3 regions of the Vibrio sp. JC009 genome follow, and region 1 is predicted to be linked to each of the others. Evidence: predicted binding sites of a transcription regulator. Region 1 holds the regulator's gene; each other region holds the start of a gene.
The links. Region 1 encodes PurR, which represses purine synthesis genes. Its sites were predicted from a motif close to TNANGNAAACGTTTNCNTNA; they were not measured.

Region 1 (3,284 bases):
CCGTCACGGGTCAGCGAGCGTCTCTGAATATCAAATGTCCAGTCACCAAAACAGATAATATTGCCCGAATCCAAATCAGGGGTATCTTCCTTTGGATTCTTAGCCAGAGAAATACGCCACAACAGGTTCTTCACCCGAACCAGCAACTCCCTTAGTTCAAACGGTTTGGTGACATAATCATCAGCCCCCATTTCCAGCCCGACGATTTTATCTATGCTATCAGTACGTCCGGTGACAAGAATGATACCGATATCTGACTGGCTTCTCAGCTCACGCGTCAGCATCAGTCCGTCTTCTCCGGGTAAGTTGATATCCAGCATCACAAGATCTACCTCATTTTCACTCAGTACATCCCGCATCTGTTCACCGCTGTCCGCTTCGCTTACCTGGTAACCTTCATTCTGAAAGTAACCCACAAGCTTGCTTCTGGTCACAATATCATCTTCTACTACTAATACATGGCTGCTCATAATCACCGCTTTCATTCAGTCCAGAGTTATTAATGGGATTCTATTCATAACTATTAACAATTCTAGTTCATATTGCCGGAACTGTGAAAAACATTACTGTTTATTGACTCAACGCAAGTATCTGAAGTTGCGTTAATTTTTAAATATAAAGTGTCACATTTTTTCATATTAGTGGTTAGTTTTATTCATATTTTTTGTTTACACTTATAATCAATATATTAATAAGACTTGGTAGGAATTCAGTGATGGAAGAAACAAAAGCGTTTAACGAAAAGAGAGCGGAAATTTATTGGTGGTTATCCAGCCTTTTTGCCAAAGAACTAACTCAAAAAGAGCTTGATGCTTATCAGACACCGGAAATACGTTCATTTTTATCCGGCCTTGGTGAAAATGAGATCTTAAAACCATCAGTCGACAGACTGACAGATGCACTGAACCGCCTGCAGGACAGAGAAGACGCACAACTAGAGCTTGCTGCTGACTTTTGTGACCTGTTCCTGAAATCAGATAAGGGCGGAGCACTACCTTATGCTTCACTGTATATCGGTGACTCTGGCCTTTTGAACGATAAACCCGCTCAGGAAATGGCCGAGCTGATGCAGAAAAAAGGCATCGCCATTCAGGAAGGCTTAAATGAGCCAGCTGACCATATTGCTCTGGAATTAGACTTCCTGGGCAACATGATTATCCGTTCCAACGAGCTGGAAAAGCTGGAACATATTAATGACGCGCTTATTGAGCAAAAAGCCTTTATCGAAAAATATATGCTGAGCTGGTTCCCTCAATTTAGCGAGAAGTGCCAGAAGTTTGATGAATTTGGTTTTTATGCCAGCGTCGCAGCCTTTCTTGTGGACTTCTGCAAACTGGATTGTACATACTTAGGCGGTGAATAGTACCCATTAAGTATATTTGTGAAGAAACGCCCGTTTAGGGCGTTGTCTGCCGAAGCAAATAGGTCTAAAATCGGGGCCGCAATCGATAAAATATGAATCTTGCTGCAAACCGCTATCACTTTTAATAGCGGTTTTTGTGTTTTAATCACAACTCAACCTACTGTTGATAATACTATAATAAACACAAACCATTTGATGTTGGCAGCATACACAGGACAAATTTATGGCCACAATTAAAGACGTAGCACGCCTGGCAGGTGTATCTACCACTACTGTATCCCACGTTATAAATAAAACCCGTTTTGTTGCTGAAACCACCCAGCAAAAAGTAATGGAAGCGGTTAAAGAATTAAATTACGCACCAAGTGCTGTTGCACGCAGCCTTAAGTGTAACTCAACCCGTACCGTGGGCATGCTGGTAACTCAGTCAACTAACCCTTTCCTTGCTGAAGTTGTCGATGGCTTTGAAAGCTACTGCTACCGTCAGGGCTATACGCTGATCCTGTGTAATACCGGCGGTATCTACGAGAAACAGCGTGATTACATCCGAATGCTGGCAGAAAAGCGCGTTGACGGCATTTTTGTTCTCTGTAGCGACCTGACTCCTGAGCTTCAGGAAATGATTGAAGGCCTGACTGATATTCCTAAAGTGATTATGGACTGGGGCCATGGCGAATCACTGTCAGATAAGATTATCGATAACTCAGAAGAGGGTGGCTACCTTGCGACCAAATATCTGATAGAGCGGGGCCACGAAAATATTTTCTGCCTGAGCGGTTTCAGAGACAGAACGCTTTGCATTGAGCGTATTCAGGGTTATAAGCGCGCTCTTGACGAGTTTAATATTGAGTTTAACGAAAAGAACATTCTTGAAGGTAACTTTGAGTGTGATACTGCCGTTGAAGCCGCTGATAAGATTCTGGCGATGGAAAACAGACCAACAGCCGTTTTCTGTTTCAACGATATTATGGCGCTAGGGCTGATGAGCCGCCTGCAGGAAAAAGGCATTCGCATTCCGGAAGACATCTCTGTGATCGGTTATGACAATATCGACCTTGCAGCCTACTACTCTCCACCGCTAACGACTGTGCACCAGCCAAAACGCCGTGTAGGTAAAACCGCGTTTGAAATTCTGCTGGAGAGAATCAAAAACAAGGAGCATGAGCGTCGTATTTTTGAGATGCACCCTGAAATAATCTCGCGTAAGAGTGTTTTGGTTCGTAACTGAGTTGTTAAATAAAAAGAGTTTCTGTTAAATATCTCACCCAATATTACCTATCTTTTTTGAACAAAGATCACGTTAACCATCAAATAGCGTGATCTTTGTTCATTTTTTTACTATATTTATTAGGTCACGACCAAGGCAAACCATTTGAAAAAATGGGACGCAAAGCCACCGGCCTTAGCCTATAATTAGTTTAACCAACTGATTTTAATAGAAAGGCAGCGGGGTTGCCGAAAGCAAATTAGCATTCAGAAAACGCGAGTTTTACCGTTTTCTGACAACAGATCACATAGATTTGCTAATTTTCTCGGAAACAAATTGGTTGAAGCAATTTTTAACCCGAGACAAGCACCATGGATAAACCAGTATTAAAAGATTCACTCAGACTTTTCGAACATTTTGGTAAAGTCAAATCACGTTCAATGTTTGGTGGATTTGGCATTTTTGTTGATGAGACGATGTTTGCTCTTGTCGTAAATGATGCCCTTCATATTCGCTCAAACGATTCTACAATTGAAGAATTCAAAGCTGCTGGCTATAAGCCTTATGTTTATAAGAAGCGTGGATTCCCGGTTGTTACAAAATACTTCGCACTTCCGCAGGACTTTTGGGATGACACTAACGACATCCTGAAAATTGCTGAGCATGCCCTAAATCTCGCTAAGGAAGAAAAGGCACACCAGGCAGAGGAAAAAC
Region 2 (3,284 bases), 1.3 Mb from region 1:
TTCTGGTGTAACCATGATCAGCCGCGTGTTGTCAGCCGTCTTGGTGACGATCAGAACTACCGTGTGGAATCAGCCAAGATGCTGGGGGCTTCTGTGCATATGATGCAGGGCACACCGTATGTGTATCAGGGGGAAGAGATCGGCATGACCAACCCTCACTACACAGATATCAGTCAGTATCAGGATGTTGAAAGTACCAATATGTACGACATTATGGTCAATCAGCAGGGCGTGGAACAGGCTGCAATGCTGGCAATCCTTGACCAGAAGTCCCGTGATAACTCCCGGACACCGATGCAGTGGAACCGGGAAAAATACTCTGGTTTCTCTAAGGGTAAACCATGGCTTGAAGTGGCAGCTAATTATTCAGAAGTGAATGCCGCATCTGCGGTTGATGATCAGGATTCAGTGTTTTATTTCTATCAGAAACTGATTCAGTTGCGTAAAGATATTCCGGTTATCACTAGCGGCGATTATCTTGACCTTCTGCCTGAGCACAAGCAGGTGTTCTGTTATGCGCGCCGTGATAGTAAGCAGACACTTATCTGCGTAAATAACTATTATGGTGAAGAGGCTGAATGTACAGTTCCGGCGGAGTTTGAGCTAAGCAAGGCAAGCTGCCTGCTTTCAAACTACCCGGTGGAAGAGTCGCAAAATAACCTGGTACTCAGGCCTTATGAGTGCAGAATTTTGCTGATTGAGAGCTGATAAGGTGAACTCCTGCACTGGGATTGGTATTACCAGTGCAGGAGTTCTTTAATCAACCATAGGTAACAATATACCGGTTTGGCTTATGGTTCATGGTAAGGACCATATTAATCACAATGGCCCCGGTTACTGACAGGGCGATAGTCCATACTGAAACAAAAAACAGAGAAGCGATCAGTATGCCTGCGTCAATCAGCATCTGAACTTTACCCGCCGGAATGCCTTTTTTATCCTGAATCAGCAGGCAAAATATATTGAACCCTCCCAGGCTGGAGCGGTGACGGAAAAGGATCAGCATTCCCAGCCCCATCAATAGTCCGCCGGCAACGGCACAATAGATTTCATTGATTGAATCCAGCTTAATTACCAGATCGGCGTGATCTGCGAAAATGGAAACCAGTCCCCCGGAAATTACGCTGTTTACCGCAAATGTTTTGCCGTAGCGTTTCCATCCCAGATAGTAAAACGGACAGTTAAGCACAAAATAGAGGGTTCCGAAGGTGAGCGGAATTATCTGATTTAAAAGCAGAGCTAAACCGGCCGTGCCGCCTGTCAGCAGATCCGCTGATTGCAGCAAAAATACGCCCTGCGCAGTGAGAAATGTACCGGTTAAGATGGCAACCCAATCTTCTTTGTGTGTGTGTTTTTCAGCCATTATTAAAATCATCTTACCTATAATGGCTGGAATCTTATTAAAAAACTTATATTTTCTGTAGCTTGGGGGGGAATTTAGTGGTAAACATGTGTAATTCACTTTTTACGGAGTGTAAAGCAGGAAATTGACAGCGGACAACCAGAACTGGTCAGGCCTGCTGTTTAATGAAGTTAATTCACATGGAACATGAAAATTCTGCATAAAGAAATGCTGGCAAGTGGCTTTCTGACTTAAGTCAAATTAGGTAGAATATTGCCACTTATCAGAGTGACGAAAACGTTTGCTCGGAGCATTTTACGTTTCGTTGTGTGGTTTTTAGGAAATTTCAGATTATCTGAGTCAGGAGATACAGATGCTAAAGCGTGACATGAACATCGCTGATTATGATGCGGAGCTATTCGCAGCCATCCAGGAAGAGACTCTTCGCCAGGAAGAGCATATTGAGCTAATTGCTTCAGAAAACTACACCAGCCCACGCGTTATGGAAGCTCAGGGCTCTCAGCTAACTAACAAGTATGCAGAAGGCTATCCGGGTAAGCGCTACTACGGTGGTTGTGAGTATGTAGACAAGGCAGAAGCACTGGCGATTGACCGTGCATGTCAGCTATTTGAGTGTGAGTACGCGAACGTTCAGCCTCACTCAGGTTCTCAGGCGAACAGCGCGGTTTACATGGCGCTTCTTAAGCCAGGCGACACAGTTCTTGGTATGAGCCTTGCTCACGGTGGTCACCTGACTCACGGTTCACCGGTAAACTTCTCTGGTAAGCACTACAACGTCATTCCTTACGGTATCGATGACGCAGGTCAAATCAACTACGATGAGATGGAAGCACTTGCTCTTGAGCACAAGCCTAAGATGATCATCGGTGGTTTCTCTGCTTACTCTCAGGTGGTTGACTGGGCTCGCATGCGTGAAATCGCAGACAAAGTAGATGCTTACCTGTTTGTTGATATGGCGCACGTTGCCGGTCTTATCGCTGCTGGCGTATACCCGACTCCACTGCCGCACGCGCACGTTGTAACAACAACAACTCACAAGACTCTTGCTGGCCCACGTGGCGGTCTGATCCTGTCTAACGCTGGCGAAGACATGTACAAGAAGCTGAACTCAGCGGTATTCCCTGGCGGTCAGGGTGGTCCTCTGATGCACGTAATCGCTGGTAAAGCGGTAGCGTTTAAAGAAGCGATGGAGCCAGAGTTCAAAGAGTACCAGCAGCGCGTGGTTGTAAACGCAAAAGCTATGGTTGCTGAGTTTATCGCTCGTGGCTACAAGATCGTTTCTGGTTCGACAGAAAACCACCTGTTCCTTGTTGACCTGATCGACAAAGACATCACAGGTAAAGAAGCAGACGCAGCGCTTGGTGCAGCAAACATCACGGTAAACAAAAACTCAGTACCAAACGACCCACGCAGCCCGTTTGTGACTTCTGGTATCCGCGTTGGTACACCAGCAATCACTCGCCGTGGCTTCACAGAAGAAGACGCGAAGAACCTTGCAGGCTGGATGTGTGACGTGCTTGATAACATTAACGACGAAGCGGTTATCGAGGCGACTAAGGCTAAGGTTTTAGAGATTTGTAAGCGTCTTCCGGTTTATGCGTAATTAAGAAAGGCCCTGGGCCCTGGGAACGGACTTCGTCCTATGGGCTCTGGGAGTAAGGCGGGTAAGATGGCCTGCTTTGATTGAAATATAAATCCCCGCATTATTTAAAATAAGCGGGGATTTTTTGTTTTCTCGAAAGTTTCTATCGCCACTTTCCCAGGGCCTAACAGGGAGCGCAGCGACCGTCCAAGGGCCCAGGGCCCCAAAAACTACTCGTCCTTATTTATACTAAGCGTAGTCCCCGACTTACACTGAAACGAATAATACCGGCGGCTTTCGTTAAACTTAGACAGGCCTTCGCCGGTGCAGTAGTCGATG
Region 3 (3,284 bases), on a different replicon from region 1:
CCATAATAAGCAGGAAAAAGCGAGTCATAACAGCAGAAGCAGCGGATAATGATAAGCAAAGCAGACAGAAATAGTGAAACTCGTAATGCGGATCACTATTCGGAGACTATTGGTTAAACCACACTTCCTGATCAGAAATATTCAGATAGGATGCAAGCACACCCGCAACAGTTGATTTATTAAGCGATGAGGCAGAAGAAGTAATTGTAATGTCGGAAAACAAGGTACGCGTCTTATCTGCACTCATGATAGCGGCAAAGAGCAGTACCTGCTTCTGAAAGCCCAGATAAATTTTGTGTTCGTCCGAAAGGATGATCTGAGCCAGAAACTCCAGCACACAGGCCTTATCAGAGGCATCATTCCAGCCTTCAGACACGAATTGCGCAAACATCACCGTTAACCTGTGAAAATCAACTTCATAGATTTCATACTCTCCGGATTGAACATCTGCCGTTTCTGCCTGAATTTGCCCGTAGGTCGCGGCCTTTTCTCTTTCCCTGTACAAGTCCCTTCCGCGCAAGCTTTCCGCTGTCGGGTACTTAACATCAACCTGACTGGCAAGCCATCTGTTTTTCTTTTCAACTAACTCATTTATTGTGGTCACAAAAACTTCCTATGTTCGGTTTGCATCAGTTCCAGATATCACAAACCGTTGAATTACAGACAGAACCAGCCGGGCTCGACGCACAACCAGCCAAAGCACACACTAGTATCAATACTAAAACCGCTCTCATGCACCCTTCCTATTCAAAAATTTGTCACTATTCTATCTTCCTGCAAATTTTATGCTAGCCCGAGTTGAAAAATGCCAATTTCACCAATATTTTAAAGGTATACCCATTCGTTCACTAACAGGCTAATTATTATGTTAAAAAAACTGGTCACTCTATCTGCTATCACTCTGGCCCTGACAGCCTGTGACAGCAACGAAGTCGGAGATGTTTCTCTTGGTGCGTTTACACTGACCGATATTAAGCTAAATACGCTCACCGACCCTATTGTCAGCGGCGTTACCTGTCATATAGCTTCTATCGAGGCAGACTTTAGCCTCTCTGATCCCAGCGACAGCTCTATTGCCTGTCGTCAAACCGGGGAAATAACGGCTGATATGATTGCAAAGATCGACCGTTCCAAAGATGGCGAAGTTGTGTTTACTAAGTCGAAAAGTATTTTCTTTAAGAACATGAAAGTAAGACGAATATATGATGAAGGTTCACAAACTCTGATGTATCTCTCGTATTCTACCAAAGAGACTTCCGGCAGCTTCAAGCATAGCCTGTCAACCGTTCCGCTATGGGGAACACAAGCCTATCAGGAACCAGCTGCGGAGAAATAGCCACTCCTCTTAACGCCATATTCAGTATTCTGCTGGATATGGCGAATCAAAGTCTGTATAACTATCTGCCTCAAAAATACCAAAAAATATTGCTGTTATTTTTCCTTTACAAAGCATATTTGCAGGGTATCATCCCGACGCAAACGTTTACGTAACGCATTTATGAGGTAATTAATGCTAAGTGACATAGAAATCTGCCGTTCCGCGCAACTCAAACCAATCGGACAAATCGCTGATAAACTCGGCCTGCAGAAGGACGAATTTGTTTCACATGGTCACTATAAAGCAAAAATATCTCTTAACTGCCTTGAGCGCTTATCACATAAATCCGACGGCAAACTGGTGCTGGTTACCGCGATTACTCCAACTCCCCTTGGCGAAGGCAAAACCGTTACCACTATTGGACTGGCTCAGGGTCTGGCAAAACTCAGGCAGTCTGTCGCAGCCTGCATCAGGCAGCCGTCTATGGGGCCGGTATTTGGCGTCAAAGGCGGCGCTGCCGGTGGTGGTTATAGTCAGGTTGCTCCGATGGATGAACTCAACCTGCACCTTACCGGAGATATCCACGCAGTAACCGCAGCCCACAACCTTGCTTCAGCAGCCATCGATGCCCGTATCTATCACGAGCAGAGATTAGGTTATAGCGAGTTTCAGGCTAAAACCGGATTAAAGGCACTGAAAATCGATGCTGAGAACGTGGTATGGCGCCGGGTTGTTGACCACAATGACCGCGCCCTGCGTATGGTCACCATTGGCCACAACGAGCCCGGCAAAACCATTAACGGCTATGAGCGGGCTGAAGGCTTCGATATTTCAGCAGCCTCTGAGCTGATGGCCATTCTGGCGCTGGCATCCGATCTGAAAGATCTTCGTAAGCGAATTGGCAGCATTGTTCTGGCATACGATCTGGAAGGAAACCCAGTTACCACAGAAGATCTGCAGGTGGCCGGCGCCATGACAGTCACCATGCGTGATGCCATAGAGCCGACCATGATGCAGACGCTGGAAGGCGTTCCCACCCTGATTCATTCCGGACCTTTTGCCAATATTGCCCACGGAAACTCTTCGATTATTGCCGATAAAGTTGCCCTGAAGCTTTGCGACTATACCGTCACTGAGGCCGGATTCGGCTCCGATATGGGCTTTGAAAAAGCCTGCAATATTAAAGCAGCGGCATCAGGGAAAGCGCCGGACTGCGCTGTTATCGTTGCAACTTTACGCGGCCTTAAAGCGAACTCCGGGCTATACGATCTCAGACCGGGACAACCCCTGCCCGATTCATTGTTTGAAAGCGATGAAAAGGCACTTGAAGCCGGTTTTGAAAACCTGCTCTGGCATATCAAAAACGTAACCCGCTATGGCGTTCCGGCGGTCGTTGCCATTAACCGTTTTCCTCAGGACTCTCAAGCCGAACTGGATTGGCTGGCGAACAAAATTGACGAGCTAACGCTGCCGGTTTCCGTTGCTATCAGCACCTCATTTGCCGAAGGTGGACACGGAGCGGCACAGCTTGCTGAAAAGGTGGTTCTTGCCTGTAACAGCGAAGCGTCATTTAACAGACTCTACAGCGAAGAACACAGCCTGGAAGAAAAGCTGATGAGCATAGCAGAAGTTGGCTACGGCGCATGTTGTGTGACATTATCACAAAAAGCGAAGCAGCAGCTTTCGCATTACAAGCGCCTTGGCTATGAGAAACTTGCAGTATGCATGGCAAAAACACCGCTTTCCATTTCAAGCGACTCTTCCCTGAAAGGCGCGCCACAGGGATTTGAGATAGAAATTAAAGAGCTGCGATTATGCGCAGGCGCCGGGTTTATCTACGCACTGACAGGTAATGTAATGACAATGCCAGGCCTGCCGGAGAAACCTGCATTTATGAGCCTGGACATTGATGAAGACGGGAATGTGACTGGTTTAAGCTAGTTCTGCATAACAAACGATAACTCCA

Region 2: glyA (serine hydroxymethyltransferase) is a predicted target of PurR. The motif match lies at 1,632-1,651, and genes of this name have one in related genera.
Region 3: L3Q72_RS16445 (formate--tetrahydrofolate ligase) is a predicted target of PurR. The motif match lies at 1,472-1,491, and genes of this name have one in related genera.

What each region holds. Positions count from the first base shown of each region.
Region 1 is NZ_CP092106.1:1,994,126-1,997,409, forward strand. Features, by position in the region: gene torR (two-component system response regulator TorR) at 1-470, opposite strand, end outside; gene torD (molecular chaperone TorD) at 716-1,363, shown strand; gene purR (HTH-type transcriptional repressor PurR) at 1,587-2,591, shown strand; cyclic di-GMP riboswitch class I at 2,716-2,823, shown strand; gene L3Q72_RS08890 (TfoX/Sxy family DNA transformation protein) at 2,942-3,284, shown strand, end outside.
Region 2 is NZ_CP092106.1:738,643-741,926, forward strand. Features, by position in the region: gene treC (alpha,alpha-phosphotrehalase) at 1-708, shown strand, start outside; gene L3Q72_RS03500 (YitT family protein) at 761-1,363, opposite strand; gene glyA (serine hydroxymethyltransferase) at 1,716-2,966, shown strand; gene L3Q72_RS03510 (hypothetical protein) at 3,176-3,284, opposite strand, start outside.
Region 3 is NZ_CP092107.1:330,129-333,412, forward strand. Features, by position in the region: gene L3Q72_RS16435 (flavodoxin) at 107-604, opposite strand; gene L3Q72_RS16440 (CreA family protein) at 866-1,336, shown strand; gene L3Q72_RS16445 (formate--tetrahydrofolate ligase) at 1,511-3,259, shown strand; gene L3Q72_RS16450 (OmpA family protein) at 3,256-3,284, opposite strand, start outside.